DNA from 4 places in the Frankia sp. R43 genome. Region 4 is predicted to be linked to each of the others. Evidence: predicted binding sites of a transcription regulator. Region 4 holds the regulator's gene; each other region holds the start of a gene.

Region 1 (7,486 bases), on a different contig from region 4:
AACACCCTGCTCGTGGTGTCCCGCCTGGTTCGGCCCGAGTTCCTCATCGAGATCGAGGCGCTCGCCGTCGCTCCGGACTCCCCCGGGCCGGCCACGACCGGGCCGGCCGCCCCGGCCCAGGCGAGCATCGATGCCTGAGCCGGTCGTCACCGAGTTTCCCAGCGGCGCCCGGGTGGTCTCCGGAGGCCTGGAGGCCGACAACTCCGCCGCCGCGGCCGGCGGCTCCGGGGGCCTGGCCAGGGGCAGCGCCCTGTCGGAGGGCGGCATGTGGCTGGGGATCAGTGAGCTGCCCGCCGGCCATGCCTCGACGCTGCACCATCACGACGGCCAGACCACCATCGTCTACCTGGTCCGCGGCGAGATGACCTTCCTGGTCGAGCGCGGGGACGGCGGGACGGACGAGTTCACCGCGCGGGCCGGCGAGATCACCGCGATTCCGGGTGGTCTGCGTCATCGCGAGGAGAACCGCGGAACGGGTCCGTGCCTGTGCGTGGTGGTGCGCAACGCCGACCAGCCGCGGGTGGTGAACCTCGAGTAGCCCTCGTGCGGGCGTCCTGTCACCGCGTCACGACCCGTCCAGCCGGATCGGACTTTCTTCACGACCAGGCAACGATCCGGAAACTCTGCACCCGGATCATATATGAAACATCGTGAAGGAGGTCTCGTGTCGCGGACGCCCGCAGTCACCGCGAGCCCCACGGCGCGGGGGGCATCCCCCTCCGCGCCGGTTCTCCCGCCCGCGGGAACCCCGCCGCCCACCGGGCCGTCATCCACCAAAAGCCCGCCGCCCGCCGGCAGTCCGGGCGCCGAGGCCGGTACGGGAGCTGTAGCCGGTATGGGCGCTGTGGCCGCCACGGCGGGACCCCGCGGCCACCTCCGGGCAACGCTCATCACGGTGGGCTACCGGACAATACTCGCCGTCGCTCCGATCATCGTCCTCGCCGCCCTGTGGGAGCTGCTCAAGGCTCTCACCAGCACCGAGGACGCCCGGCTCCCCCACACCTGGCAGGTCCTGAGCTACTTCGCCTCGGAGGGCAGCACCGGCGAGGGCGAGCTGCGGCTGCTGCTCACCAACCTCGGCACGACCATCCAGGAGGCGTTCGTCGGGCTGGCGATCGGCATCGTCGCCGGCGGCGGGCTCGGCATCCTGACCGCCAGGTACGCGACGTTCGGGCGCAGCATCCGCCCGCTGCTCGTCCTGACGCAGACCCTGCCCGTGGTCGCGATCGCGCCCGCTCTGATCATCTGGCTCGGGCATTCCTGGGTGTCGAAGGCGGTGCTCGCCGCGCTGTGCTCGTTCTTCCCGATCGCCGTGAGCGTCGCGCGCGGCATCGAGGACATCCCCGCGGAGGCCCGCCGGGTCTTCGCCAGCTTCGGTGCCGGCCGCTGGCAGGTCTTCCGCAGCCTGGAGCTGCCCAGCGCGCTCACCCAGGCCAACGCCGCCGTGCACACCGCCGCCGCGCTCGCGGTGGTCGGCGCCGTCGTCGCCGAGCTGCCCGCCGGGTCCACCGAGGGCATGGCCGTCCTGGTGCTCTCCTCGGCGCAGTTCTACAACTTCGAGCCCGCCGCCCTGTGGTGCGCCGCGATCACCACCGCGATCGGCGGCCTCGTCACGGTCTACCTCGCCCAGGCGATCTTCACCCGCCTGGCGAAGCTCGCCCTGCGGACATCCAGCCTGCCGACCGGAGACCACTGATGCCGAGGACCACCACCGCCGCACCGGCCGCACCCGCGCCGGCACCGGCACCCGCCGCCCCGGCCACACCCGCGCCCACATCCGGCGCCCCCACAGGCACAGCCGGTGACGAGCGCGGCGCCATCGAGCTGCGCGGAATCTGGAAGTGGTTCGGCGATCCGTCGGCACCCGTGCTGCGGGACGTCTCGTTCCGGGTCCCGGCCGGCTCGTTCGTCTCGGTGATCGGTGCGTCCGGCTGCGGGAAGTCGACGATGCTGCGGATGATGGGCGACCTCGCCCGGCCCAGCCGCGGTGAGGTCCGCACCGGCGGACATCCGGTCTCGCAGGCCCGGCAGGCCCACGAGATCGGCTTCGTGTTCCAGGCCGCGAACCTGTGTGCCTGGCGGTCGGTGCGGCGCAACGTCGAGCTGCCGCTCGAGGCGATGAAGGTCGGGCGGGCCGAGCGCCGTGAGCGGGCACTGGCCGAGCTCGACCGCGTCGGCCTGGCGGCGGCGGTGAACCAGTACCCGGCCGAGCTCTCCGGCGGCATGGCGCAGCGCGTCGCGATCGCCCGCTCGCTCGTCACCGAGCCACCGATCGTGCTGATGGACGAGCCGTTCGGCGCCCTCGACGAGATCACCCGCGACCGGCTCAACCTCGACCTGCACGAACTGTGGCGGCGCACCGCGAAGACGATCGTGTTCGTCACCCACAGCATCCCCGAGGCCGTCCTGCTCTCCACCCAGGTCGTGGTGATGGGTCGCCGCCCGGGACGGATCGACCGCACGATCGACATCACGCTGCCCGACGAGCGCACCGCCGAGACCTCCCGGACGCCGGAGTTCTTCGAGGCCGTCACCGAGGTCCGCGACGCACTGTTCGACGTGATGGGGCGTGACCTTTGAGCACCACGACCAGCACCCACCCCACCGGTGCCACGCAGACCGGCACCACGCCGACCGACACCGCACCGACCGGCACCGACGGCACGGTCGCCGGAACGGGCGAGACCCCGCTCCCGGCTCGCACCGGTCGCGGGCGGTCAGCGGGCCGGCTGGTCCTGAGCGCGGCGGTCACCGTCGCGGTTCCGGCGGCTGTGATCGCGCTGCTGCTCGTGCTGTGGGAGCTCGCGATCGAGGCGTTCGACGTCAGGCCGTTCGTGCTGGCCAGGCCGTCCGCGATCTGGGACGCCTTCGCCGAGAAGCCGGACGTCTACCTCGAGTACGGCTTCCACACGCTGCGCGAGGCCGTGCAGGGGCTGGCCTTCGGAATTGCCGTCGGTGTCGCCGTCGCGGTGGCGACGTTCCGGTCGAAGCTGCTCTCCGAGCTGGCGCGGGCCTACAGCGCGGCCCTGCTCGCCCTGCCGGTCGTCGCCGTGATCCCACTGTCGAACGTCTTCTTCGGGCTGCAGCCGGCGTCGCGGGTGTTCGTCGTCGCCGTGGGCACCACACCGATCATGCTCACGTACACGCTGACCGGGCTGAAGGCGACCGACGCCGGGCTCGCGGAGATGTTCCGCGCCTGCGCGATGCCGCGCTGGCGGTCGGTGCTCTCGCTGTTCCTGCCCTCCGCGCTGCCGTACTTCATCAGCGGCGTCCGGGTCGCGCTGCCCAGCGCGTTCTCCGTCGCCATCATCGGCGAGTACTTCGGCGGCGAGCGCAACACGCTCGGCACCTACATCAAGACGGCCGCGGTGCAGTCCAAGGTCGCCGACCTGTGGGGCGCGGCGATGACCGCCTTCCTCTTCGCCGTCGCGCTGTTCGCCCTGGTCGCGCTCGCCGACCGGCTGCTGCTGCGCTGGCACCCGTCCCGGGCCCGCCGCGGCTGACCCACCACGCCGGGCAACGCGCCCACGACGCCGGGCAGCGCGGGCCGCGAGCGGTCAGCCCGCGGCCTGTCGGCCGCGGAACCGGTCCACCACCTCGCGGTCCAGGCCGTAGCTGAGCAGCCCGGCCGCCGCCTCGAGCGACAGCCAGCGCAGCTCGTCCACCTCCTCGTTGGGGACGAACGTGCCGCCGGTCGCCCGCAGCGCCCAGTAGCGCACGATCTTGGGACTCCTGGTGCCGTGCCGCTCGACCTCGTACGTCACGTCGCCGAGGGACTCACCGACCTCCACATCGAGCCCGGTCTCCTCCGCGACCTCGCGGACGGCGGCCGCGAGCCAGGTCTCCCCGTCGTCCAGCTTCCCCTTCGGCAGCGACCAGTCCTCGTGCCGCGGCCGGTGGACGACCACGATCTCCACCCCGCCGGGCACGGCGCGCCACACCACTCCCCCGGCGGCGCGCACCAGAGGTCCGTCCGGTTCCGGCTCGTTGCCCATCATCGCTCCTTCGTCCGGCCGGTCCCGGCCCCCGCGGATACTTTCATGTGCGCGCTCGGGAGCATTCCGCGCCGTCCACCGGGACCGCGATCGAACATGTGTTTGGTATCGTCGGGAGGGTGAGGGCAGCCCCGTTCCAGGCGTCGCTGCTCGACGTGCTGCCCGACGGGCAGGCCGATGCCGTCGTGGAGCCGCTGCGCGAGGGCCTGCGCCGCCACGAGCTGGCCGCCGGCGCCTGGGTCGACCTGCGCCGTCGCTGGGTCACCGGCGCCGACTCGCTGTTCGAGCGCCTGTGCGCCCAGGTTCCCTGGCGCGCCGAACGCCGCCCGATGTACGACCGGACGGTCGACATCCCCCGGCTGCTGTCCTTCTACGAGGAGGGTCAGCCTCTGCCCGACCCGGCGCTCATGGCTGCCAGGCGTGCGCTCGACCTGCACTACGCCCCGGAGCTGGGTGAGCCGTTCGCGACACTAGGCCTGGCTCTCTACCGGGATGGCCGCGACAGCGTCGCGTGGCACGGCGACCGGATCGGCCGTGGTTCCAGCCACGACACGATGGTGGCGATCCTCGTTCTCGGCGCTCCCCGCGCCCTGTTGCTACGGCCGCGCCCCGGTGGGCCTGCGGCCACGAGCACAGCCACGGCCACGGCCACGAGCACGAGCACGACGATCCGGCTCACACTCGGGCACGGCGATCTGCTGGTCATGGGCGGCAGCTGCCAGCGCACCTGGGATCACGCCGTGCCGAAGACCACCCGCCCCATCGGCCCCCGGCTGAGCGCCCAGTTCCGTCCCCGCAACGTGCGCTGACAGTGACGGAGCACCGCTGGCCCAGAGGCCCTCGCCGCGCCACATAGTGCGCGCTTGCCAGGCGCACCGGCTCAGCTGGCGACGAGGGCGAGGGCCAGCAGCCCGCACACCACCGCGGCCAGGGTCAGAAGCGGAAGAGCCCGTCCCGGGTGCACCCAGCGGCCAGTGGGGTCGACCATGCCCTGGTGGTAGCGCCGTGAGGCGGTCAGCCACGCCGTCACGCCGCCGGCGGTCGCCGCCGCCGCGGCTGCCCAGCCCAGTGGGCCGCCGCCGTAGTCGTGGGGGTTGTGCATCAACAGTGCGGCCAGTCCGAGGAAGGCCAGCCCGGTCCGCCGCCAGGCCAGGTAGGTCCGTTCCGGCTGGGTCTCCCCCGCGAGCAGATCCGGTGCCGTCGGGATGTCGCCACGTGACGGCTCCGCGGAGCCGCGCTTCGAACTGCCCGCAGGCCCCACGTCACCCGGGTTGGTGCTCACTGGGGGCCTTTGCCGGCCACCAGCACGAAGATCAGCGCGACCAGGCTCAGCGCTGCCACGCCGGCCGCGAGCACGCGCGGCAGCCCCGAGACGGGCAGCGACCTCCGTTCGCGCATCGCCCTCTCGACGAGTGCCCACCGGCGGTAGCTGGTCGCGGCGACGGCGATGCTGAGCAGGATGAGCGGTACGCCCAGCACGTGCCGGGCGCCGGAGAAGCTGAAGTCGGGCACGACCTGCACCACGGCCACGCCGCCGGCGAGCAGGGCGAGCGAGGTCCGCAGCCAGGCTAGGAACGTACGCTCGTTCGCGAGGCTGAAACGCACGTCCGGATCCTGCCCGACCTGGCCGATGTCCGCCGGGCGGCGCCACCAGGCGCGCACCGCCGACATCCAGCGCTTTCCCGGGCGGCGGGCGTCCGCATCGTCGTCGTCGCTGCCCACGGGCCCACCGTACTGTCCGCAAGGTGAGGGACCCGGCCGGTCACCCACCCGTCCGGGCCGGTCCCGCGCCGGTGGCCACCTCCCCGGGGATGTGCGCCGACATGCCGACCGACATCCCGAAGGAGTCGGCGTCCCCAGCGGAGTCGGCGGGCTCGGTCGGCTCGGCGGGCCCGGTCGGCTCGGCGGGCCCGGTCGGCTCGGCGGGCTCGGTGCCGCGGTACCGCAGGAAGGACGGCATCGCCGCGAGCAGCACGGCGAGGCCGACCAGGCAGGCCACGCCACCGGCGACGACGCTGAACTGGGCCGAGGTGAACCCGGCGACCAGGCCGGACTCCAGGTCACCGAGGCTGGGCCCGGCGGTGACCGTCACCATGAACAGGCCCGCCATCCGGCCACGCACGGCGTCCGGGGCGGCGACCCGCAGGATCGTCGTGCGCAACACGGCGGAGACCGTGTCAGCGCCACCCGCGACCGCGAGCAGCAGCAGGGCCAGCGGCAGCGTCCCGACCAGGCCGGACAGGGCGATGGCCGCACCCCAGACGGCGATGGACACGGCCACCACCAGGCCCTGACGGCTCACCCGGGACAGCCAGCCGCCGGTCACCGCGACGATCGTGCCGCCGATGGCCATCGCCGCGTAGAGCAGGCCGGTGGTCCGCGGGCCGCCGTGGAACTGTTCGACGGCGAGCACCGCGAACAGCACCCGGGGCATTCCGAACAGCATGGCGTTGATGTCGACCAGGAAGGTCATCGCGAGCACGGGACGTCCCCGCAGGAAGCGCAGCCCGTCGACGACGCTGCGCAGCCCGGCGTGGGTGCCGCCGCCTTCGGGCCGCATCGGGGGCAGCAGCCAGGTCGCGGCGAAGATCGCGGCATAGGAGACGACGACCACCGCGTAGGACGTCCCGTAGCCCGCGCCGGCGACGAGTACGCCGGCGAGCAGTGGTCCGCCGGTCATCGCCACGGTCGTGGTCACGCCTTCGAGCGCGCCGACGGCGGGGAGCTGGTCGGCGGGCAGCAGCCGGGCCGCGAACGTCTGGCGGGCCGGCGCGTCGATCGCCGACAGCGCCGCCTGCAGGCCCATCAGCCCGAACAGGACCCCGACGGGTGCGTCCACGACGGCCTGCAGCGTGAGCAGCGCCGGGGTGAGCGCCATCCCCGCGGAGGTGAACAGGACGACGACCCGGCGGTCGAACGCGTCGGCCACGGCGCCGCCGACGATGCCGAAGACCAGCAGCGGGACGAACGTCGCCGCGCCGGTCAGTCCGACGGCGAACGCGGAGTCCGTGTCGGCGTAGATCTCCAGCAGGGCGGTCGTGAGGACGACCTGGGTGCCGGTGAGACCGATGCCCTCCGCGAGCCAGAATCTGCGGAACGCGACGGACTGGCGCAGCGGACGCAGGTCCGCGGAGAACGTGCGGGCGAGCCTGCCCGGCCGACCTTTGGCCATGACTTCCCGGGGGATGGAGTCGAAGGGGGATGGAGTCGGAGTCGGGCCGCGTGGCGGACGCGGCCGTGGCGGGTCCGGAGGTCCGTGGCATGGCTCGCGAGCCGTGCCACGGACCTCCGGATCGCCGGTCGGGGACGGAACACCGCTGCCCGGGTCCGCGAGGAGATCAGGGCTCGACGTCGAGCGGGGTGTAGGAGGAGCCCTTCAGGTCGACGTCCGAACCCAGCAGGCCGACAGCGGCGTCGTAGACGTCGGACCTGATGAGCGAGCTCACGTCCGGGGCGGTCCTGATGACGTCGTTGTCGAGCAGGATCTTCGC
Region 2 (7,486 bases), on a different contig from region 4:
GGAGTCGGGGCCGAGACCGGAACCGCCGGATTCGGTGGCCAGGAACTCCAGCCAGGTCGGATCGATATCCGCTTGCGTGTTCGGATCCGGCCGGTCGGGATCCGGCCCCGGCGTCTCCGGCGCCGGCGCGTCGGCTGCGGGGAACGGGCCTGGCGTTGACGGATTCCCATGGGCGGCGTCCCCGGGCGCCGGTTCCGCGGAACCGCGGGCCGGTTCCGCGGAACCGGGTGGGGGAGTCCCGGGCAGACCGGTGCTTCCTTCCGGCGGCGGTGCCGCGAACGGGTACCCGGCCCGACGGCCGGCGCCCGGCGGCGGCTGAGGGGCAGGCGTCCAGCCCGGCTCATCAGGCCGGCCGTGCGGCGGGACGAACGGCTCACCGGCTGGCGTCGCGGCTCCGGGGTAGCCCGGATGGGCGACCTGACCCGCGTTCCCCGGGTACCCCGGGTAGTGGGGTGGATACCCCTGATACCCCGGGACGCCCGGACCGCTCCCCGGGTAGTGCGGGTACCCCGGCGGACCGTACGGCCCATACGGGCCAGCCGCCCCCGGTGCTCCGGGCACTCCCGGCACTCCCGGCGCACCCGGCGTTCCGGGCGCTCCCGGTGCTCCGGGAACGCCGGGCGCACCCCCCGGCTGGGCGGTGCCGTACCCGACCGGGCCTCCGAGCAGCCGCGAACCCGGCTGTGGCCCCGTCGCCCGGTTGAAGCGCGCGACCGTCCTCGACCCTTGCCGGCCTCGCCACCACCGGTTGATCAGCACCACGAGGACCAACGAGGCGACGGTGCCCAGCAGCGGAGCGACGTCATGGTCCTCGTACCCGATCAGCTGGTAGACGCTCAGCACGCCGATGAAGGCGTAGCCGGTCACGAAGAAGACGATCGGGCGGAACCTCACCCGCTCGACCACCCTGCGCAGCACGATCGCGACGAAAAGCCACAGAAGGAAACCGAAGAAGACGGCGGTGAGCGGAGCGAAGACGAGGTACTCGAAGAACGTGGCCATCGGTTCAGGCTGGCCCGGGGCGCGCTAGGCCGACGAGCCCGGCGCGGCCGGCTCCGGGCGGTCCGCGATCGCCACGACGTGCTCCACCGACGGGTCGCCGGCGAAGAACGGCGACAGCGCCGCCCGCCACCGGGTGAACCGGTCGGAGCCGCGGAACGTCTCGGTGTGTGCCTCCAGGCTGTCCCAGTCGACGAGCAGCACGAACCGGGACGGCGACTCGACACCCCGCGTCATCCGGACGGACCGACATCCAGGGGTGCTGACCAGCTCATGGCGGACAAGCCGATAGGCCGCCGCGAAGTCGTCCTCGCTGCCAGGCCTGACTTCGAACCTCGCGACCTCGACCACCCCGGAGTCGCGCGGGGGAACACCGGAAACGCTCATGGCGTCCAGTCTGTCACCGAGGACCGGGGACTTCAGGCCGGCTGCCACGACCAGTGGCACGTTTGCCCGTGGTCCGACGCTGCGATGTGGTTGTGACGCGACCGACGATCAGTTGGCCATGTCGACGAAGCGCGAGTAGTGGCCCTGGAACGCGACCGTGACCGTGCCGGTGGGGCCGTTACGGTGCTTGGCGATGATGAGGTCGGCCTCGCCGGCGCGGGCGGACTCCTTCTCCACCGCGTCCTCGCGGTACAGCAGGATGACCGCGTCGGCGTCCTGCTCGAGGCTTCCGGACTCACGCAGGTCGGACACCTGCGGGCGCTTGTCGGCCCGCTGCTCGGAGGCACGGTTGAGCTGCGAGATCGCCACGACCGGAACCTCCAGCTCCTTCGCCAGCAGCTTCAGTGACCGCGAGATCTCGCTGACCTCCTGCTGGCGGCTCTCCACCTTCTTCGGCGACGACATGAGCTGCAGGTAGTCGAGGATGACCAGGCGCAGGTCGTTGCGCTGCTTGAGGCGCCGGGCCTTGGCCCGGATCTCCATCATCGTCAGGTTCGGGCTGTCATCGATGTACAGCGGCGCCTCCGCGACCTCGCCCATCCGCCGGGCGAGCCGGCCCCAGTCGTCGTCCGTGAGCCGACCGGTGCGGATGTTCTGCAGCGACACCCGAGCCTCCGCGGAGAGCAGCCGCATGGTGATCTCCATACGGCTCATCTCCAGCGAGAAGATGACCGAGGTCATCCCGTTCTTGATGGACGCGGCCCGGGCGAAGTCCAGGCCAAGGGTGGACTTTCCGACCGCGGGCCGGGCCGCGACGATCCAGAGCTGGCCGCCGTGCAGGCCGTTGGTGAGCTCGTCGAGGTCGGTGAAGCCGGTCGGGACGCCGGTGAGCGCCCCGTCATGGCCCTGGATGGCCTCGATCTCCTCCAGCGCCGGGTTGAGCAGCTCCCCGAGGGGGGTGTAGTCATCACTGGACCGCCGCTCCGTCACCTCGTACACGGCGGCCTGGGCCCGGTCGACGACCTCGCTCACGTCGGGTGCGGGGCCGAAGGCGAGCTGGACGATGCGGGTACCGGCTTCGGCCAGCCGGCGCAGGACGGCCTTCTCCGCGACGATCCGGGCGTAGTAGCCGGCGTTCGCCGCGGTCGGGACGCTGGAGATCAGCGTGTGCATGTAGGCGGGCCCACCGACCCGCTCCAGCAGGTTCTGCCGGCCGAGCTCGGCGGCGACGCTGATGACGTCGGCCGGCTCACCCCGCCCGTAGAGATCACCGATCGTCTCGAACACGGTCGCGTGTGCCGGCCGGTAGAAGTCGTTCGCGGTGAGCACCTCGACGACGTCGGCGATCGCGTCCTTCGAGAGCAGCATCCCGCCGAGCACGCTCTGCTCGGCCGGAAGATCGTGCGGCGGGGTCCGGTCGAACTCGACCGGCGCTCCGGACCCGCGATTGATATCGGTGACGCTCACGCCCTACCCCCCCGCCCTGGGCCCACCCGAACCCGGCCCGTCAACGGCGGGCCCATCCGACGCAGGCCCGCCCCAGCCACCGAAATCGAACCTATGTTCGATTGGCCTGCGGGACCTGTCAACTCGCCCGTCCGCCCGACCACCTCAAGATCATTAACCCCCCGCCCGTACGGACTATCCCGATCCAGGGGATAGCTAGCCAGTGTGGAGGGTCCGACAGTAGGCGCAGACACAGGGAGGCTCCAAAAAGTTGTCCACAGCACCCTGTGGACAACCTGTTGGTAACTGCGGAAGATCTGGGGACCACCTCGGGATAGTGCCCCGACCGGTTGTGGACAGGGCCCTGCGATCCTGACGCGAACCCGCAGCGCGCAACGGCCAGCGGCCCGATCCAACCTGTGGACGGAAAATAGTTCAGCCGACTTTCGGGCTACTGCGCAGGCTGGCCCATTCGGGCTATATCGCCCTAACGTCCGATCTCACCCTCCGCAGCTGGCCCCGCCACCACGCCACCACACCACCAGACGGACCGAACGCCCCAGTGGACGCCGATCCCGTTCGCCTCAAGTGTCCCGCTGCCGCTTCCGCTTCCTGGGCGCACACGCCGACCGGACACCGATCCACAGTGATCTACGCGTGGCAGCGGCAAAGAAACGCGGCGCCGACGACAAGGCGCGGCGCCGCGGGTGGACCGTCACCGGTGCCGCGGCGCCCCCGGCGAGGGGGCAGCCGCGACACCGGTGGCGAAGTCAGGCGGAGACGACCTGGACGGTCAGCTTCGCGGTGATCTCCGGGTGCAGGTGGACCGAGACGGAGTGCGAGCCAAGCGCCTTGATCGGCGTGCTCAGCTCGACGCGGCGACGGTCCAGCTCCGGGCCCCCGGCGTTGGTGACGGCGGCGACGACGTCAGCCGCGGTCACCGAGCCGAACAGCCGGCCCTCCTTGCCCGCGCGGCCGGTCAGCCGCACGGACAGACCGGCCAGCTGGCCGGCGATCTCCTTGGCGTGGTCGAGGTCACGCACAGCGCGCGCGTCCCGCGCCCGCTTGATCTGCGCGACCTGACGCTCGGCGCCGCGGGTCGCGAGGATCGCGTACTTGCGCGGCACCAGGTAGTTGCGGCCGTAGCCGTCAGCCACGTCGACGATGTCCCCCGGGCTACCGAGGCCGGGGACCTCCTGGGTGAGGACGAGCTTCATCTCATCCCCCTCAGCGAGCCGTCGAGGTGTACGGAAGCAGCGCCATCTCGCGGCTGTTCTTCACCGCGGTCGCCACGTCACGCTGGTGCTGGCTGCAGTTACCGGTCACCCGACGGGCGCGGATCTTCCCGCGGTCCGAGATGAACTTGCGGAGCAGCGAGGTGTCCTTGTAATCGATGTAGTGAACCTTGTCCTTACAGAAGACGCAAACCTTCTTCTTGGGCTTGCGCACGGCCGCCTTGGCCATGGATGTGCTCCTACCTCTTTGGTTACGCGAGTTCCGATCGCGCGTTGAAGACATTCGACCGCCTTAGAACGGGGGCTCGTCGGAATAGCCGCCAGCTGGCTGTGACCACGGGTCGTCTGCGGGGCCGCCGCCGGCGTAACCGCCGCCGCCACCACCGCCCTGACCACCGCCGTAGCCGCCGCCGGGGCCGCCCTGGCCGCCGCCGTAGCCGCCGCCGCCCTGACCACCTGGACCGCCAGGACCACCCTGGCCACCACCGAAACCGCCGCCCTGGCCGCCGAAGCCACCGCCCCCGCCACCGCGGGAAGCCTTGGTGACCTTCGTGGTGGCGTAGCGCAGCGACGGGCCGATCTCGTCAACGTCAAGCTCGATGACGGTGCGCTTCTCGCCCTCGCGGGTCTCGAAGGAGCGCTGCTTGAGACGGCCCTGAACAATCACGCGCGAACCCTTGGTGAGGGATTCGGCGACATTCTCGGCCGCCTGGCGCCAGATCGAGCAACGCAGGAAGAGCGCCTCGCCGTCCTTCCACTCGTTCGTGTTGCGATCGAGTGTGCGCGGGGTCGCCGCGACCGTGAAGCTCGCGACCGCGGCGCCGTTCGGCGTGAAACGCAGTTCGGGATCGCCGGTCAGGTTGCCGACGACCGTGATCACCGTCTCACCGGCCATGATCACACTCCCCTCGCTGGACGGCCCGTGCCGGCGCGCTACGCGCCGAACGGGCGGCTCGCGTCACGCCGCTGCCCGGCGGGGGGCCCGCGGAGCCTTCGGCTCGGGCAGCCGGATCACCTTGGTGCGGATGACCGACTCGTTCAGCACGAGCTGGCGGTCCAGCTCGGCGACGATGGCCGGCTCGGTGTGCAGGTCGATGACCGCGTAGATGCCCTCGTAGCTCTTCGCGATCTCGTAGGAGAGCCTGCGGCGGCCCCAGACGTCGACCTTCTCGACGACCCCGCCGCCCTGGCGGACGACGTTGAGGTACTGGTCGAGCGAGGGAGCGACGGTGCGCTCCTCGAGCTCGGGGTCGAGGATCACCATCAGTTCATAGTGGCGTGGCAAGGTTGAACCCACCTCCTGTGGACTCTAACGGCCACGGAATCACCCGTGGCAGGAGGAAACCAGGCGCCGGTGAGCGGAGCGCCGTCTACAGGCGCGCGCACCGTCGGCACACGGTATGTCTGGTCGAGATTACTCGACCCGCCCGGTGTGGTCGGCGAGGCTCAGCAGCCGGCTGACCCGGACCCACGCGACACCGACCCCGACGACCCCGACCAGGTCGATGACGACCAGCAGCCCGCGGGCGTGCCGGGACGGGTCGGCCGCCACGATCGCCAGGATCAGGAAGAGCAGGGCCAGCACGCCGGCGGCGGCCGCCGGTACCACCAGCCGCTGCGGCACGTTCGCGCGCGCGGGCGCCACGGTCGGCCCCGCGCTGCCACCCTGTCGGTCGTCGCCCGTCACGGCTCACATCCTCGCGTATGTCCGGCCGGCCGGGCACGCATCCGATCAGCTTGGCCGTGTCGCACCCACACCCGCACCCCGGCCGGACGACGCCACGGCACGACGAGGCACGCCACAGCACGGCGTCAGTCCACCCAGTAGCCCTGGGTGAAGGCCACGACGAAGATCACCATGAGCGGTCCGCACACCCAGACGTAGGCGCCCCGCACCCATGGCCAGCGTGCACCGGCCCGCGCGAGCAGCAGATACAGCGGGAAGGCGACGAGAATGCCACGGATCCCGGACGCGTAGTAGTTCGTGAAGCTCATGATCACCGTCATGAGCCCGACGAACGTCGCCTCCCCCCACCGCCTGCCCCAGATCAGGGCACCGGTGAGCAGCACACCGATGACGACCGCGAGCAGCTCGCCGCGCCAGAACCAGACGAACGTCGACGCCCCGTCGCCGTCGAAGGCCGAGCCCCAGGTCCGCGACCAGCCGTTCCAGGGCCAGTCGACGGCACGATGCCAGCCGTCGTGCATGGCGTCGGTGTAGGAGTCCCACCGCCCGCTGCGGACCCGCAGGTAGACGAGGTAGCCGGCGATCGGCAGCGGCGGGATGGCAAGTGCCAGCGCCGGCCTCGCGATCAGCGGACGTCCAGCGGCACGCCGCACCAGCACGTACTGGACGATGAGCGCGGCGCAGAACGCGATGCCGGTCACCCGCGCGGAGGCCGCCGCCGCTCCCAGCAGGCCGGCGAGCAGCCATCGGTCACGGCGCGCGGCCAGCCAGGAGGCGGTCGCGAAGCCGAGGAAGAAGCCTTCGGAGTACGCGGCGAAGAGGAACACCGCGTACGGGAAGCACACCAGCGCGAGGACCGCGAACCGCGCGTCGCCGTCGTCCACCTCGTCGGCCGCCAGCCGCCACAGTGCGGCCACACCGATCGCGCCGACCACGAACGAGACCACCAGACCGGCGCCGATCCAGTCGGGAACGACCACGTGCACAGCCCGGATGGCCAGCGGCAGTCCAGGGAAGTCGACCTCGGTGCGGTCCGAGTAGGACGGCGAGAGGTAGCCGTAGCGAGCCACCTTGGTGAACAGGCCGACATCCCAGCGGTCCCACAGCGTCGTCAGCCCGGGGACGTCCCGGGCCGGGCCGTTGGAGAGCAGGCGCGCCCCGGCGAGCGACGCGAGGGCCACCGCGACCCGGCTCGCCACCCACAGCGGCAGGGTCGCCTGCACGCACGCGGGAAGCCGGGCCCAGGCGGTGCGCACCGCGCCGAAGCCGCCCCAGCCGCCCGGCTTCCCCGGCTCCGCCGCGACGACCTCCCGGGTCTCCGAGGTCACCCTGCATCCCCCCGCGGGCGGAGGATCGATGGAAGCCGCGGCAAAGCACGCCGGACGGACTGGACGGACGGAGCAGCCAGGCCGGACTGGACGGACTCGGTGGACAGGACGGACTCAGCAGACAGGACCGAACGAGCGGACGGCGCGTCGTGCACAGCGTGGACGGCATGGACGGCATGGACGGACGTGATGGACCCGGCCACGTCGGCAGCCTCGGCTGGGCGGGCCGCTCCGGCCGGATCTTCCGGCCCGGACGGGGCCGCGCTGTCGGCCCAGGCCCCCCTGCGCAGCGGCAGCAGGGTCCGAGCCCCGAGGCGCCCACCGCGCACGTCGGGTGCCCCGTCGAGCACGCCCCCGGCCGGGTCGTCCAGTCCGTCGGCGCGGACGACGTCGCGCTCGGGCCG
Region 3 (7,486 bases), on a different contig from region 4:
GGCATCGACCGCCCCCGGATAGCGCCCGAACCGGGCGGCCATCTCCGGGCCGGACCGCAGGTGAGCCGTGCCGGCCGCGGGCAGCCAGCCGTCCATCTCGTCCAGGGACCGCCGGGCCCGCACGGCCGCCATGGTCGCGGCCAGCCGCGCCGACGCCGGCGTGGCGAAGTGGACGTTGCCGGTGGCGACGACCGGCAGCCCGGCGTCCCGCGCGAGCTCGGCGAGGGCGTCGTTGCGGGCCGAGTCGAGCGGGGCGGCGCGGTCCCACAGCTCGACGGCCACGTTCTCCCGGCCGAACAGACCGACGAGCTCGTCGAGGGCACGGCGGGCCGCGTCCACCCCCCGCTCGGCCACGGCCATCCCCCGCTCGTGTTCCACAGCCGGTTCTCCCGCGGCCAGCGCACGCGGGACAGCGCCCTTGCGGCAGCCGGTGAGGATCTGCCAGTGCCCTCCGCTGGCCGCCGCGAAGGCCTCCACCTCCGCGATCATGATTCCCTTCTCCCCGCCGGCCAGATGCGCGTCGGACACCGCCCGGGACAGCCGGCGGTACCCCTCCGCGTCCCGGGCGAGGATGACGAGGTGGGTCGCGTCCGGATCCGCCGCCCCGTCGCGGGGGGCCGGGGATCCGAACGAGACCTCCGTGCCGAACACGGTGGGCAGCCCCGCGGTCGCCGCCGCCTCCGCGAACCGGACGGTGCCGTACATCCCGTTGTGATCGGTCAGCGCGAGGGCTGACAGGCCGAGCCGGACGGCCTCCGCGACCAGATCCTCGGGCTGGCTGGCGCCATCCAGGAAGCTGAACGCCGAATGGCAGTGCAGCTCCGCGTAGGGCACCACCGGCACCTGGGGTTTCGCAGTCAGCTTCTCAACCAGCCTCTCAGTCATAGGTGGCCTCCAACCACCAGCGGCCGATCTCCACGAAGAGCAGGGACGCTGACCCGTCCGCCGCCACCAGCTGGAAGCGGGCACGGCGCCGACCGACGGCCGGATCCCACCAGCGCTCGTCCACCGGCCATGGGCCCGCCCAGCCCGTGATCCGGGTGGGTGCGGCTCCGTCGACCGACAGCCAGGCCGGGCTGGCCGTCACCGTGCAGCGCCCGCTGACTCCGACGGGTTCTCCGCCCTCGTCGAGGACGAGCGCGGGCAGCGGTTCGTCGTGCACCGTGGCCGGCGCGGGCGCGGGAACTGCTCCCGGCCAGGGCGGAGCCCCCTCTCCACGGGCCCGGCCGCAGCCGCCCGGGCGCCCACCATGGATGCGCGGGCCTCCACCGTGGCCGCGAGGCCGGCCGGCCTTCGCCGGTTCCCGCGAGCCCGCCGGTTCCCGCGGCTTCGCCGGTTCCCGGGACTCGCCAGGTTCCCGTAGCTCCGCAGGCTCCCGGGGCTCTCCCCAGGGAACCAGCCGCACCCGCCGGGCCGGATCACGCCCGCCCTCGACCACGGGGATGGTGACCGCGCCCGGACCGAGCAACCCCTGGACGCGGGTCAGAGCCCGATCCACCCGGCCGGACGCGGCCCCGGGCTCGCCCCAGAGCCCGAGCTGACGACCATCCCCCGGCAGCAGCCCTTCCGGGGTGACCCGCACGAGCACCAGCCCGGATGTCGGCCGCCCGGTGGGGCCCGGTTCCTGTGCGGTGCCGGTCAGCCATCCGTCGAGCTGCCAGCGGACCCGGTCGGTGATGCCGGCGACGGACAGCGGCCCGTCATGCCGCCAGACCCGCTGCCGCCGTTCCCCGTGCTCCGTCTCCGCCTCGATGACGATCCGCGTGCAGGCGAGGCCGCTGTCACGCAGCCGCTCCTGGGCCTGCTCGGCGAGCCGGCGTGCGGCGAAGGCAGCCTGCTCCACCCGCTCCGCCGGCGCCTCGAACTCCACGGACACGCTCAGGTCGACCGGTCGCTCACGGGGTGCGAGTGGCCGCTCGTCCTCCCCGCGGGCAAGCCGGTGCGCCACAGCGCCATCCGGACCGAACCGCGCCAGCACGTCGGCCGCGGGCAGCCCCGCGAAGGCGCCGAGCGTGGCCAGGCCGAGCCGACGCAGGACGTCGACCAGCTCCGGCCGGTCGAGCAGCTCCACGGGCAGCGGGGCGAGGAAGCCCGGAGTACCGCCGGGAGGGACGATCCGACCCAGACGGGCGGCCGCCAGCGCGGCGAACGGACCGTCGGCGACACCGACCCGGACGACCGCCTGAAGATCCGCGCTTTCAAGGCACGCCTCGACCGCGCCCCGCACCTGGGCGGCCGCCACACCGTCGCCGCCGAAGTAGCGGGCGGCGCCTCGGGAACGGACCAGGCAGTCGCCGGGCCGCACCACCTCCGCTCCGGGCACCACGCCTTCGACAGTCGCCACGACCGGTTCGAAGGTCCGGGCGTCCCGGTCCGGATCGGCGGGCACGAGGATCAGGTCAGGGCAGCGCGCCTGTGCCTCCCGCCGCCGCAGCCCCGGGTGCACCCCGCGGGCCTGGGCCGCCGGACCGGCGCTGTGAACCTGGTTGGCGGCGAGGACAGCCACCGCCTCACCCGGCCGCCGGCCGGCCGCGACGGCGGGCCAGTCCGGGATGTGCACCGCGAGCATCCGAGTCGACACGGGCCTCATCCCGCCCCGGCGGCCATCGGCAGCACCGTCACCGTCTCCGCCAGTTCCGCGGGCATGCCCGGCAGGGCCGGCCCGACCAGATGCCCCGGCCCCGCCAACCACACCTGCCGGGGCCGGCTGGCCGCCCCCCGGCCCTCCACCCGGACCAGGGCGCTGTGGCCACGTAGATGCCCATGGCCCTGCCCCAACCCACTCCAGCGCCGGGCGACCACCGACAGCCGCAGGTCTGCCGCCTCCCAGTCGCCCGCGACCAGCAACAGGGCGCCCCGTTCCCGGGCTCGGGCCGCGAGCCTGCGGGCGTCAGAACCGTTCCCGCCCCGGGGTGGCCGCAGGACCACGATGTCCATTGCGTCGAGCAGGGCCGCGACGACCACCGGCCACCGCGGCCCGGGATCCGCCACCACGGCCAGCCGCTCCGGTACGACTCCCGCCTCGATGGCGGCCAGCATCCCCAGTGACCGGTGCCCCACCACCCCGCACCAGGCACCCGCCTGGGAGGGCTCGGCCAACAACGTCAACAACAACGAGGACGACCCGCTGACGCTGACCGTCGTGCCGCGCCGCAGACCGCCCGCGGGCAGCACCCGGGCCAACGCCGGCAGCACCGGGAGAAGCCGCTCACCGCCCGCGCCGGCCCGCGCCACACCGGCCCGCGCCGCCGCCGGGTGGGCCACGATCTGCTGAAGCGCACTCAGCGCCACGTCCACCCCTCGGAGGATTCGGCCTGCGTCAACGACGGCTGGGAGGGCACGCCCAGCGCCGCCTCGACGATCCCGAGGAAGATCTCCACCTGACGAACAAGATCATCGGCATCCCTGGCCGTCACGACGGCGAGCCCGGCCTCGGCCGCCGCGCGCCGGCCGGCGCCTTCGGCGAAGAACGCCGCCCACTCCTGGAGCTCCGGAGCCACCACCGCCAGCAGCTGCCAGGCACTCGCCGGACGGCCCCGATGCCCCGGACGGGGCTGGGCCCGGGCGGCGAGAACAGCGGCGGCGACCCGCAGCGCGGCCAGATGCGCCAGCGCGTAACGCTCGCCGGGCCGACGCGCGAAGGCCGCCTCGGCCAGCCCACGCCGCGCCGAGGCGAGAAGCTCGTCCCGGGAACGCCGCGGCAACCCCGCGGCGGGGAGCATGGTTCGACCAGCGGGCCGCCCGGGCACCTGCCCGGGCGCGGTCGGCGCGCCCCCGCGAGAAGCCACCGCGGCACCGGATGAGCCTGGCCGGTCGACACCACCAGGCCCGCTCACCGGTGCGCCACCACCCACCGGGCTCCGGCCGTCAGGTTCCCCGCCGCCCCGGCCACCGTCGTGCTCGCCACCAACCGCCGCGCACCCGTCGACGGTGTTCCTTCGAACCGCGCCCATGGGGATCACCTCTCAGGTACCGGCCTCTCGGACGTCAGCCCGCCCACCCATTCGGACGTCGAACACACGTTCGAATATAGTAGTGGCCCAACAGAACGTCAACCGCCGGCGCGGCACACCATCGGGCCAGGCGGCGGGGCGAGGCGACCGACAGATCGATGGAGGCGGTGAAGGCCTGCATGTTCGTCACCTTCGACCTCTGGCATGTCCCGAGGCGCCGGGCAGCTCAGGCGGCGGCCCGCATGGCCCTCGACCGTCCGCGGCTGCGGCAGGCGTCCGGGCTGACCTTCAGCAGGCTGCTGGGCACCGGCGGCGGCCGCCGTTTCACCCCTCTCGACGCCGACCCGTCCCGGTGGGCTCTGCTGGCCGTGTGGGACACACCCGCGGCGGCGCGGGCGTTCGAGCGTTCGAGCACGATCCGCGCCTGGGCGCGGCTGGCCGACGAGCGCTGGCGGGTCGACCTGCGTCCGCTGCACTCCCGAGGGCTGTGGTCAGGGCAGGCACCGTTCGGGCCACAGCCCGGCGCCGGCTCGGGTCGCCCACCGGTACACGACCGCCACGACGCACCGGTGGCCACGCCGGCAGGCGACGCACCGGCAGGCGACGCACCAGCAGGCGACACGCCGGCTCGTGACACGCCTGTGGTGGCCCTCACCCGGGCCCGGCTCGCGCCGCGGCGGGCCGTGCTCTTCTGGCGCGCCGTACCGCCGGTGGCGGCGGAGCTCCGCGACGCCGACGGGCTGCTGTTCACCGCCGGTATCGGCGAGGCCCCGATCGGCTACCAGGGCACCTTCAGCGTGTGGCGGGACAGCGCCGCCCTGCGCGCCTTCGCCTACCAGGGGCGGGCCCACGCGGCGGTCGTCCAACGAACTCCCCGGGAACGCTGGTACGCGGAGGAGCTGTTCGCCCGTTTCGCCGTGCTCGGCTCACACGGGACGGTCCGGGGCACGGACCCCTGCGCGGGCCGCCTCGGGGCGACGGCACGACTGCCGACGGCACATGTGACCGATGACGCGACGGAGCGCCGCGGGGAGCACACAGACGAGCATGGGGCGGATGCTCCGCGCACACCCGACGCCGCTGATGGCGGGTCGTAATAGCACTGTTCGCCAGACCGGTCCCCGCCAACGGGCAACGAGCGTCCGCGGCGCGTTATCGTCGGATGGCCCGGTGCGACAGGAGGCGAGGCTCGTGACCGACGTCCGGATCGTGCGGTGGTCACCGGCTCGGATGCGGGCTCGGCTTGACGACGTCATCGGCGTCTACAAGGCGGCTTTTCTCGACGAGCACGAGGACGACCCGGTGCGGGCCGCGCGGGACCGCGCGACCCACGCCCGACGCCACTTCGACCGCGGTGACCTGCGCGCCGTCGTCGCGCTCACGCCGGACGACCAGGTCGTCGGCATGACCTACGGGCTGCCCGGCAAGGTCGGCCAGTGGTGGCACGACGTGGTCGCCGCAGCACTCCCGCCCGACGACGCCGTCCGTTGGCTCGCGGACTGCATGGAGGTGGTCGAGCTTCACGTGCTGCCCGGCTACCAGGGCCGCCGGATCGGCCGTGACCTGCTGCAGGAGCTGCTGCGCGACGTCCCGCAGCGCACGGCGGCACTGTCCGCGCTCGAACTGCCCGGCAGTCGCGCCCGCCGCCTGTACGCCAGCGAGGGCTTCGTGCCGTTGCTGTCGCACTTCCGCTTTCCCGGCAGCTACACCGAGTACGCCGTGCTCGGTAAGGATCTGTCCGGGCCGGCCGTGCGTACCTCGTCCGCGCAGACCACAACCGGGCAACCGGCCCAGGTGCCTTGAGCCGGTCGGCACCAACCGGCTCCGACCCGCACCGTCCCGGCCCACAGCACACCCGCCCACAGCACACCGGCCCCAGGCTTCGTCGTGGGGTGGTGTGGCGTTCCGGCGTCTCCCGCCCAGCCTGGCCGGGCGGGAGCACCGTGCTGCCCTGGCTGGCGGCAGCGGCGACCATCGGGCTCCAGATCTGCTATCCCCTGACGTCAGGGGATCAACGCGCAACCGTCACCGTGCTCTCCGTGTTGGCTTTCTGCACCGCGTCGGTAGGCGCCGCCGCAGCCGCGCAGGGCCTCGGCCGGGCGGTGGCAGCGGCGTCCGTGGCGAGCGCGACCGGCCTGATCGCCGAGTCGGTCGGGGTCCACACCGGCTGGCCGTTCGGGGACTACACCTACGGCGGAGCGCTCGGCCCGAAGCTGGTCGGAGTCCCGGTCGTGGTCCCGCTCGCGTGGACGATGATGGGCTTGCCGGCACTGGCCCTCGGCCACCGTTGCGCCGCCCGCCTGCGTGCCGGAGCAGGCGCCGGCACGCGATGGGCCGTGACGGCGCTGGTCGGCGGCGCCACCCTCACCGCCTGGGACTTCTTCCTCGACCCTCAGATGGTGGCCGAAGGCTACTGGTCGTGGTCGTCCGGCGGTCCCGCGATCAACGGCATCCCGGTGAGCAACGCCGCCGGATGGTTGCTGGTGGGAACCGTCCTCACCGGCGCACTCGCCGCGCTGCCCGACCGCGCGACCGCCAGCCGCTCCACATCTGGTCCCACGGCCGCCAGCCACACAGCCGCCGGCCCCGCAGGTTCCAACAGCACAGGCTCCAACAGCACAGGCTCCGACCGGTTGCCGATGACGCTGCTGGGCTGGACCTACCTCTCCTCGGTGCTGGCCAACCTGGCCTTCTTCGGGCGTCCCGGGGTCGCCCTGGTCGGCGGGGTGGCGATGGGCGTCCTCCTCGGGCTCGGCGTGCTGCCAGGCCGCCGTGGCGCCGCCCGTGGCGGGAACCTGGCACGCTCCGATGCGTGAGCACAGGCCGGACCAGGAGACGACAGGCAGACCACCACATCACGCCTTCCCCGCCGCGGGCGGTGGCCCGGGCCGTGGCACGTTCCGGCGCCGTCGGCGCGCTGGTCGTCGCAGCCCACACGGCGGTGAACGCGTGGCTGCTGCGCGGCCCGGCGGGCAGTGTCCCCGTCCGGGAGCGCGTCAGCGTGGTGCTGCCGGTGCGGGACGAGGCCGACCGGGTGCACACCTGCCTGACAGCCCTGCTGGCCTCCCGGGACGTCGCCGACCTCGAGGTGCTCGTCTACGACGACCAGTCGTCCGACGGGACGGACACGATCGTGCGCAAGCTGGCCGCCGAGGACCCACGCCTGCGGGTCCTGACCGGGCCCGAACCGGGACCAGGCTGGCTGGGAAAGCCGCACGCCTGCGCCCGGGCCGCCCGCGAGGCCACCGGCACGGTGATCGTCTTCGTCGACGCGGACGTCACGGTGGCACCGCACGGGGTGGCCCGCGCCGTCGGCCTCCTGCGCGGCGCCGGGCTCGACCTCGTCTCGCCCTACCCCCGCCAGGTCGCCGTCTCGGTGCCCGAACGGCTCGTCCAGCCGCTTCTGCAGTGGTCGTGGCTGGCGTTGCTGCCACTGCGCGCCGCGGAACGCTCCGCGCGGCCGTCGCTGACCGCGGCCAACGGCCAGTTCCTGTGCGTGGACGCGGCGGCCTACGCCCGGGCCGGCGGGCATG
Region 4 (7,486 bases):
CGCTGGAGGTCGTCGAGCTGACCGGCACCTTCGTGGCCACCCTGCCAGAACACAGCTCGATCTACGACGTGGTCCAGGTGGGTCTCGATCGGCCTGATCTCGACGAGCGGATCGAACGCCGCGTCGAGCTGATGTGGCGCGCCGGGCTGGTCGAGGAGGTCGAAGAGCTGGCCGCACAGGGCCTGCGGGATGGCCGCACGGCCTCGCGGGCGCTGGGCTACGCGCAGGTCCTGGCCGCGCTCGACGGGGCAGTGGGCTCCATGGCCGAGGCCAAGGCGGCCACGACCATCGCCACCAGGCGTTTCGCCAGGCGGCAACGGTCGTGGTTCCGGCGAGACCGGCGGATATCCTGGTTCGACTCTCCGGATCTCGCCGAGGTGCGACGTCTGGTCGGCGCGCTCTGACGGGTGGTCGGCCTCCTGCCGAGGCGTCTGGAACACGGCGTCTGGAGTCTGACGTGACCGCGCTCGACATCGGCCTGGTGCCCGCGCTGTACGCCTCGTTCGACGACGGCACGCTGCGCCTGCACTACCAGCCCGACGTCGACCTGCGCAGCGGCTCCGTGCCCGGCATGCGGGCGTACCCCCGCTGGGCGCATCCCGAGCTGGGCCTGCTGGGCCCGGCGGACTTCATGCCGGTCGCGGCGGCCGCGGGGCTGGTCGGCCAGGTCCACCAGTGGGTGCTGCGGATGGCGGTCACCGAGGCGCGCACCTGGCATCGCATGGCGGCGGGCACCGGGGTCCGCCCGCCCCGGCTGTGGGTGCGGGTCGACAGCGCCCAGCTCGGCCGGCCGGACTTCTTCGACGAGATCGAGCGGCTGGTCCTCGGGCGGTCGCTGCCACCCGGGGCGATCGGCCTGCAGTTCACCGAGAACACGCTGGCCTTCGCGCCGCCGGGCCTGCCCCACCTGCTCGGGCGGCTGCGTGCGCTGGGTGTCGCGGTCGGTGTCGACTCGTTCGGTACCTGGTCCGCGTCGGTGGCGACGCTCGACAAGCTGCCGCTGGACCTCGTGCGGATCGATGGGCGCTTCCTGCGGGCGACGATCCGCGACCTGGAGGGTCAGGCGGTTTTCGCGTCCATGCTCCAGATCGCGCACCGCCGCCGCATGGTCGTGGTCGCCGAGGACGTCGACACCGCGGCGCTGGCGGCCGCCGTGGGGCGGACGGAGTGCGACCGGGTCTGCGGCCCGCTGTTCTGTCCGCCCGTTCCGGTCGAGGACGCCCGGATGATCGCGCTAGGCCGGGGTCGGCCGGACCGTTGGTACAAGCCGTGGACGGACTCCTGGGAGGGCGTCGGCACCCGTCGCCCGACCGGCGAGCCGTCGAATCCTTCGAGCTCGGCCAGCTCCGCCGACCCGGCAGGCTCTGGCAGCTCGGTCTACTCCGGCAGCTCGGCCGGCTTCGGCAGCTCAGCCAGCTCCGGCAACGCTGCGAACAGGGCGGGCCCGGGGAGCGGTCATGCGGGCGCGGCGGGTCGTGCGGGCCGGCGGACGCCCGCGGGCCCGCCGCCCGCGGCACCGCCACGCGACCCGGCGAGGGCGTGCCAGGACTCGCAGAACGGACGTCCTGGCAGTTCCGGACGTGGCGACCGCTCTCGGGCGGCCACGGCCGGATGAGGCGCCCGGCGCCGTACGATCGCCGCGTGCGGTACGTCAAGGGACACGGGACAGGCAACGACTTCGTCATCCTTCCGGATGCTGACGGTGATCTCGACCTGTCGGCACAGCTGGTGCGCGCGATCTGCCACCGCGGAACAGGGGTCGGTGCCGACGGGGTGCTGCGGGTGGTCCTCGTCGCCGCGGAGCCCGCGGCGGCGGCCTACCTTGGCGCCGCCCGCTGGTTCATGGACTACCGCAACGCCGACGGCTCCATCGCCGAGATGTGCGGCAACGGAGTCCGGGTCTTCGCGCGGTATCTGGTGGACGCCGGCTACGAGATGCCCGGCAGCCTCGTGATCGCCACCCGGGCGGGCCTGCGCTCCGTCGAGGTGCCGCCGGCCGGTGACGTGAGCGTGGACATGGGGCCGCCGGCTTTCGCCGCGGGCACCGTGCCGGTCACCGTGGTCGGCCGCGAGTTCGCCGCGGTGGGTGTTTCGATGGGCAACCCGCACGCGGTCTGCTTCGCCGACGACCTGGGGCCGTCCGAGCTGGCGCGCCTGGACCTGGGTGCTCCCGTCTTCCCGGCCGAGGCCTTCCCCGACGGTGTGAACGTCGAGGTCGTCGTGCCGAGTGTGGATGGCGTCGCGATGCGGGTCTTCGAACGCGGCGTCGGCGAGACGGCCTCCTGCGGCACCGGCGCCTGCGCGGTGGCGGTCGCGTGGGCGGCGCGGGTGGGCGGTACGCCGCCGTCCGAGGTGCTGGTCGATCTTCCCGGCGGGCGCCTGACCGTTGACTGGCGGGAGACGACCGTCATTCTGCGCGGTCCCGCCGTTCTTGTGTCTGACGGTGTCCTTCGTCCCGAATGGATCCGCCAGGCCGCCGAGGTCGCCTCCGGTACTGCCGCTGCGGGTGCGCAGGCACTGGTTCCCGCCGGGACCGGCCGGAGCTGACCGACAGGGCCGTTCCTACCGGGCGCCGGGCCGATAAACGGCTCGCGATCGCGGCAGCGGCGTGTCACCCTGGGGCTGCGGAGGTTCCGCTGCGCCGGGGCACCGAGCCCGGGTACAGCGGCACCGGCCCGCTCCCGAACGGGGCGGGCGGAATTCGACGGTCACCGTGCCGCGTTGAGAACGGATGGTATGAGTCTTCCCGCTGACGCCGCCATGGCGTCCACCCGGTACCCGAACCCGAACCTGAGCCCGAGCTTCGACGGCGACGACGGGGGCGTGGTCCTCCTCGGTGACGGCGAGGGGTTCTCCTTCTTCGACGAACAGGGCGACGGGTTCGACCTGGAGGAGCGTGGCGCGCTGCGCCGCATCCCGGGTCTCACCACCGAGCTCGAGGACGTCACCGAGGTCGAGTACCGCCAGCTCCGACTGGAGCGGGTGGTGCTGATCGGGGTGTGGACCTCCGGGACCCTCCTGGAGGCCGAGGCGTCGATGACGGAGCTCGCGGCCCTGGCCACCACCGCGGGCTCGATGGTGCTGGACGCGCTCGTGCAGCGCCGCGACCGGCCGGACACGGCGACCTTCGTCGGCTCCGGCAAGGCCCGAGAGCTCGCGGACGTCGTCGCGTCGACCGGTGCGGACACGGTGATCTGCGACGGCGAGCTGACCCCTGGGCAGCTGCGCCAGCTCGAAGAGGTCGTCAAGGTCAAGGTGATCGACCGGACGGCGCTCATTCTGGACATCTTCGCCCAGCATGCGACGTCCCGGGAGGGCAAGGCCCAGGTGGAGCTGGCCCAGCTCCAGTACATGCTCCCGCGGCTGCGTGGCTGGGGTGAGTCGATGTCCCGGGCCGCCGCGAGCAGTGGTGGCCGGGCGCCCATCGGTACCCGCGGCCCTGGTGAGACGAAGATCGAGACCGATCGGCGGCGGCTGCGCACACGGATGGCCAAGCTGCGGCGCGAGCTGGCCGCGATGGCCACCGTCCGGGAGACGAAGCGCTCCTCGCGGCGGCGGGGTGCCGTGCCGGCGGTCGCGATCGCCGGGTACACCAACGCCGGGAAGTCCTCGCTGCTCAACCGTCTGACCGGAGCCGGTGTGCTCGTCGAGGACGCCCTGTTCGCGACCCTCGACCCGACCGTGCGGCGAGCGACCCTGCCCGACGGGCGGGTGTTCACCCTGGCCGACACCGTCGGTTTCGTCCGGCATCTGCCGCACCAGATCGTCGAGGCGTTCCGGTCGACGTTGGAGGAGGTCGTGGACGCGGATCTCGTCCTGCACGTCGTCGACGGTTCGGCGCCGGACCCGATGGGGCAGATCACGGCGGTCCGTGAGGTGCTCGCCGAGATCGACGCGGCCGGGGTTCCCGAGCTCGTGGTCGTCAACAAGGTCGACGCGGTCGATCCGACGACGTTGGCAGTGCTGCGCAAGGCGGTTCCGGACGCCATCTTCGTCTCGGCTCGGTCCGGAACGGGCCTGGCGGAGCTGATCGACGCCCTCTCGGAGCGGATACCGCACCCGGAGATCGAGATGTCGCTGCTGGTGCCCTACACCCGTGGTGATCTCGTCTCCCGGATCCACCGCGACGGCGAGGTGCTGAGCGTCGAGCACACCGGCGCGGGCACGGCGGTGGCGGCCCGGGTGCCGGTGAGCCTTGCCGCCGAGCTGGAGCCCTTCAGGGTCGCTGGAGCCCTTCGGAGCTGACCGCTTCGAAACTGACCGCTTCGGAGCTGACCCCGCTTCGGAGCTGACCGAGCCGGCGGGAAGCCGAGCCAGGGGCCGCCGCCTGGCTCGGCATGGCGGCTGGCTCGATGGCCGGCTCTTCCCCAGGGGGTCAGCGCCCCCTGGGGTCGCGTTCGGGTCAGACCCGGCGCATCACGGCGACGATCCGGCCGAGGATGGTCGCGTCTTCGGCCGGGATGTCGGAGAACGCGGGGTTCTCCGGCGCCAGCCACACCCGGCCGTCGCGCTGGCGGAAGCGCTTGACCGTCGCCTCGCCGTCGATCATGGCCGCGACGATCTCGCCGTTGTCGGCGACCGGCTGCTGGCGGACGACGACGTAGTCACCGTCGCAGATCGCGGCATTGATCATCGACTGCCCGACCACCTTGAGCAGGAACAGCGTGCCCTCACCGACGATCTCCCGCGGGAGCGGGTAGACGTCCTCGACGGCCTGCTCCGCGAGGATCGGCCCGCCGGCCGCGATTCGCCCGATGAGGGGCACGTAGGTCGGGGTGCCGCCCTCGGCCGCGACGGCACCACCCACCTCCGCCGGCGTGGCGCCGGCGGAGCGCAGCCGGGCGCCCGCCTTCTGGCCGCCGATCGGCAGTACTTCCATGGCCCGCGGCCGGTTCGGGTCGCGCCGCAGGAAGCCCTTCTCCTGGAGCACCTTGAGTTGGTGCGCGACGCTGCTGGTGCTGGTCAGGCCGACAGCCTCGCCGATCTCGCGGACGCTCGGCGGATAGCCGCGCTGCTCCACCGCGGCGCGGATGACCTCGAGAATCCCCTTCTGTCGTTGCGTGAGGCCTGAGGCGTCCGCGGGGCTGTCGGGAAGATCCCGGACATTGCCGCGGGCGTCGCCTCGGCGGGTACCCCGTGCCTGGCTGGTCATCGCCTACCGCTCTCCCTGTCGATGCATCCGGCGGCGGGGCTTCGCCCGCTACCGGCTTCTCCGCGACCGGGGGCTCGGCGGTTCCGCAGCCGGCGGGCCACCCGGTCGATCTACCACTTTGTCCTATTAGTAGCTTCTGACCGGTTCGGGTGGATTTTCCGTGCTCGCTTCTTCTCGCACGATCGTCCACAACTGATCGTCCTTGACGGTAGTCGGCCGGTCGCCGAATCTCAAACGTCTGTTCGAGCGTGTCGGGGGAAGTGTGCGTGGCGACCGTGTAAGAATCGCTCAGGTGTTCGAGCGAGCGGATGCTCGCGCCTGGGAGGTTGACATGGCCGACCCCGATCTGGCCGACCCCGATCCGGCCAACGCTGATCCGGCCGACCCTGATCTTTCCCGCGCCGGTCTGGCTGATGCCGACGTGACCGACGTTGCCATTGTCGATATCGCCATTGTCGATGTTGCTGCGGCCGATCGTGACCTTCGGCCGGCCGCTGGCGACGTTGGCCTGGCTGCCGGCGATGTTGACATCGCGGATGGCGACAGGGCGCTCGGCGGGGGAGCCGGTCCCAAGTGTCGGGTGTTCCGCGTCGGCGCGGCGCGGCGGTCCGCGGCCGTCGGAGGAGGTGCGCCGGCGGCGGGCGGCCGTGGTGGTCGCGCGCGTCCGCGTCCTCGTGCTCGCCGTGGTGCGGCGGTCAGCGGGGTCGTGGTGCGCGGCCAGGCGGTGCGGGGCAGGGCCGTGCGTGGCGGTGATCGGCGGCCGGCGCATCGCTCGGCCCCTTCTCGTTGTCTCGGCAGTGGTCCTTCGCCTGCGGCGGGCCCGTGCGGCGCACAGTCGTCCTCGGCGGCGGTCGAGTGCGTCGAGGCCCAGGTCATCGAGATGCCCGGGCTGGAATGGCGTGCCCGCGCCGTCGGGTACGCGTTGCCGCCGCCCGGCGACCAGAGGCTACGGACGAGAGCACGGCGCCGGTGGCCGAGTCTGCGGCGCAGCTCGTCCCCGAGCTCGCGAGCCCTGTCCCCGGGCGCGCAACGGCCCCGCCCGGGCTCGCGACGCCGCCCGCGGCAACAGCCGCCGCTGAGGCTGACCCGGCGGGGCAGGCTCGTGTTCGCGGCGCTCGCGTGCCTGTCCGGCGCGCTGGTGCTCTCGCTGGCGTTGGTCACCGCGTCGCAGGCGTTCACGGCCACCCCGGTGGACTGTCAGGCCCACGTGGTGCGCCAGGGCGAGACGCTCTGGGAGGTGGCACGCGGGATCGACCCCGAGGCCGACACCCGTGCGGTTGTTCGTCGGCTCATGTCCCTGAACGATCTGCCCACCGCGGATCTCGTTCCCGGCCAGCCGCTCTGCCTGCCCTGACGGTGGCCCGCCCGACGGCCGGCCGCCGGGCGGGACCGGCTGCCGATCAAGTGGTGGCGGCCCCGCGGCAGCGACACGCCGGAGGAGGAGGGGCGGTGTCGGACCTGTCGGGTGCGTGCGCTACGGTGAACACAACATCTTGTAGTTACAGCACCGTAAGTCATCCACAGGTTGTGCATCGATATCCACAGGTTGTCAGTTGGCCACCCCCGGAGGGTGGTCGGCCGGTGGCATGTGGGCACCTGCTGGGGCGTGCTCCGCGTGTGGCAGCCAGGCCGCCCGGAGCGGAGAGGAGTGTGCCGTGCGCTGTCCCTTCTGCCGCCATTCCGACAGCCGTGTCGTTGACAGCAGGGAGGCCGAGGAAGGCGCCGCGATCCGGCGGCGCAGAGCCTGCTCGGAGTGTGGGCGCCGGTTCACGACGATGGAGGAAGCTTCGTTGCGGGTGCGCAAGCGTAGCGGTGCCACCGAGCCGTTCAGCCGCGCCAAGGTGATCGTGGGCGTGCGCAAGGCCTGCCAGGGGCGCCCGGTCCGGTCGGACGATCTCGCCCTGCTGGCCGAGCGGGTCGAGGAGACGGTGCGTTCCTCCGGCTCCGCGGAGGTGGCTGCCGAGGACGTCGGCCGGGCGATACTCGGCCCGCTCCGGGAGCTGGACGAGGTCGCCTACCTTCGGTTCGCCTCGGTCTATCTGGCCTTCGAGTCGCTCGCCGACTTCGAGGTGGCGATCGCGGCGCTTCGTGCCGACGCGGGGCAGAGCTCCGAAGCCGGTGGCACCCCGCTGGCGGAGTCGTCCCGGGCCGCCGGCCCGGAGCTGGGCGCCGCCGGGCTCACCCGCGGGCCGCACCTCGCCGCCGCGCCGGGCCTGCGCGCGGCCGCCGGCCCCTGAGCCGCCGCCGGCCCCTGAGCCAGGGCCGGGTGCGGCCTCGGCCAGGCCAGGCCGGGTGTGGGGCGGCCCAGGAAATCGGGGCATCCCCGGCACCGGG

The links. The regulator LexA, encoded in region 4, represses DNA repair genes until DNA is damaged. The targets are predictions, from matches to a motif close to CGAACNNNNGTTCG.
Region 1: the regulator LexA is predicted to act here: its motif matches at 4,087-4,100, upstream of ACG83_RS18090 (alpha-ketoglutarate-dependent dioxygenase AlkB).
Region 2: the regulator LexA is predicted to act here: its motif matches at 2,940-2,953, upstream of dnaB (replicative DNA helicase).
Region 3: the regulator LexA is predicted to act here: its motif matches at 4,013-4,026, upstream of ACG83_RS09670 (SAV_6107 family HEPN domain-containing protein).

The regions. Positions count from the first base shown of each region.
Region 1 covers NZ_LFCW01000004.1:149,196-156,681, forward strand. The annotation lists gene ACG83_RS18060 (RidA family protein) at 1-138, shown strand, start outside; gene ACG83_RS18065 (cupin domain-containing protein) at 131-538, shown strand; gene ACG83_RS18070 (ABC transporter permease) at 836-1,696, shown strand; gene ACG83_RS18075 (ABC transporter ATP-binding protein) at 1,696-2,580, shown strand; gene ACG83_RS18080 (ABC transporter permease) at 2,577-3,503, shown strand; gene ACG83_RS18085 (NUDIX hydrolase) at 3,558-3,995, opposite strand; gene ACG83_RS18090 (alpha-ketoglutarate-dependent dioxygenase AlkB) at 4,115-4,804, shown strand; gene ACG83_RS18095 (DUF202 domain-containing protein) at 4,876-5,277, opposite strand; gene ACG83_RS18100 (YidH family protein) at 5,274-5,717, opposite strand; gene ACG83_RS18105 (MFS transporter) at 5,758-7,167, opposite strand; gene ACG83_RS18110 (ABC transporter substrate-binding protein) at 7,334-7,486, opposite strand, start outside.
Region 2 covers NZ_LFCW01000006.1:264,424-271,909, forward strand. The annotation lists gene ACG83_RS45505 (hypothetical protein) at 1-1,002, opposite strand, end outside; gene ACG83_RS25630 (antibiotic biosynthesis monooxygenase) at 1,027-1,386, opposite strand; gene dnaB (replicative DNA helicase) at 1,495-2,853, opposite strand; gene rplI (50S ribosomal protein L9) at 3,603-4,049, opposite strand; gene rpsR (30S ribosomal protein S18) at 4,060-4,296, opposite strand; gene ACG83_RS25650 (single-stranded DNA-binding protein) at 4,360-4,962, opposite strand; gene rpsF (30S ribosomal protein S6) at 5,026-5,352, opposite strand; gene ACG83_RS25660 (hypothetical protein) at 5,482-5,754, opposite strand; gene ACG83_RS25665 (hypothetical protein) at 5,880-7,082, opposite strand; gene ACG83_RS25670 (glycosyltransferase family 87 protein) at 7,079-7,486, opposite strand, start outside.
Region 3 covers NZ_LFCW01000002.1:511,458-518,943, reverse strand. The annotation lists gene ACG83_RS09685 (error-prone DNA polymerase) at 1-885, opposite strand, end outside; gene ACG83_RS09680 (DNA polymerase Y family protein) at 878-2,590, opposite strand; gene ACG83_RS09675 (hypothetical protein) at 2,587-3,291, opposite strand; gene ACG83_RS09670 (SAV_6107 family HEPN domain-containing protein) at 3,282-3,953, opposite strand; gene ACG83_RS09665 (hypothetical protein) at 4,112-5,050, shown strand; gene ACG83_RS09660 (GNAT family N-acetyltransferase) at 5,145-5,756, shown strand; gene ACG83_RS09655 (carotenoid biosynthesis protein) at 5,897-6,769, shown strand; gene ACG83_RS09650 (glycosyltransferase family 2 protein) at 6,844-7,486, shown strand, end outside.
Region 4 covers NZ_LFCW01000001.1:1,375,697-1,383,182, reverse strand. The annotation lists gene miaA (tRNA (adenosine(37)-N6)-dimethylallyltransferase MiaA) at 1-404, shown strand, start outside; gene ACG83_RS05185 (EAL domain-containing protein) at 458-1,615, shown strand; gene dapF (diaminopimelate epimerase) at 1,612-2,547, shown strand; gene hflX (GTPase HflX) at 2,737-4,245, shown strand; gene lexA (transcriptional repressor LexA) at 4,403-5,152, opposite strand; gene ACG83_RS05165 (LysM peptidoglycan-binding domain-containing protein) at 6,255-6,506, shown strand; gene nrdR (transcriptional regulator NrdR) at 6,808-7,389, shown strand.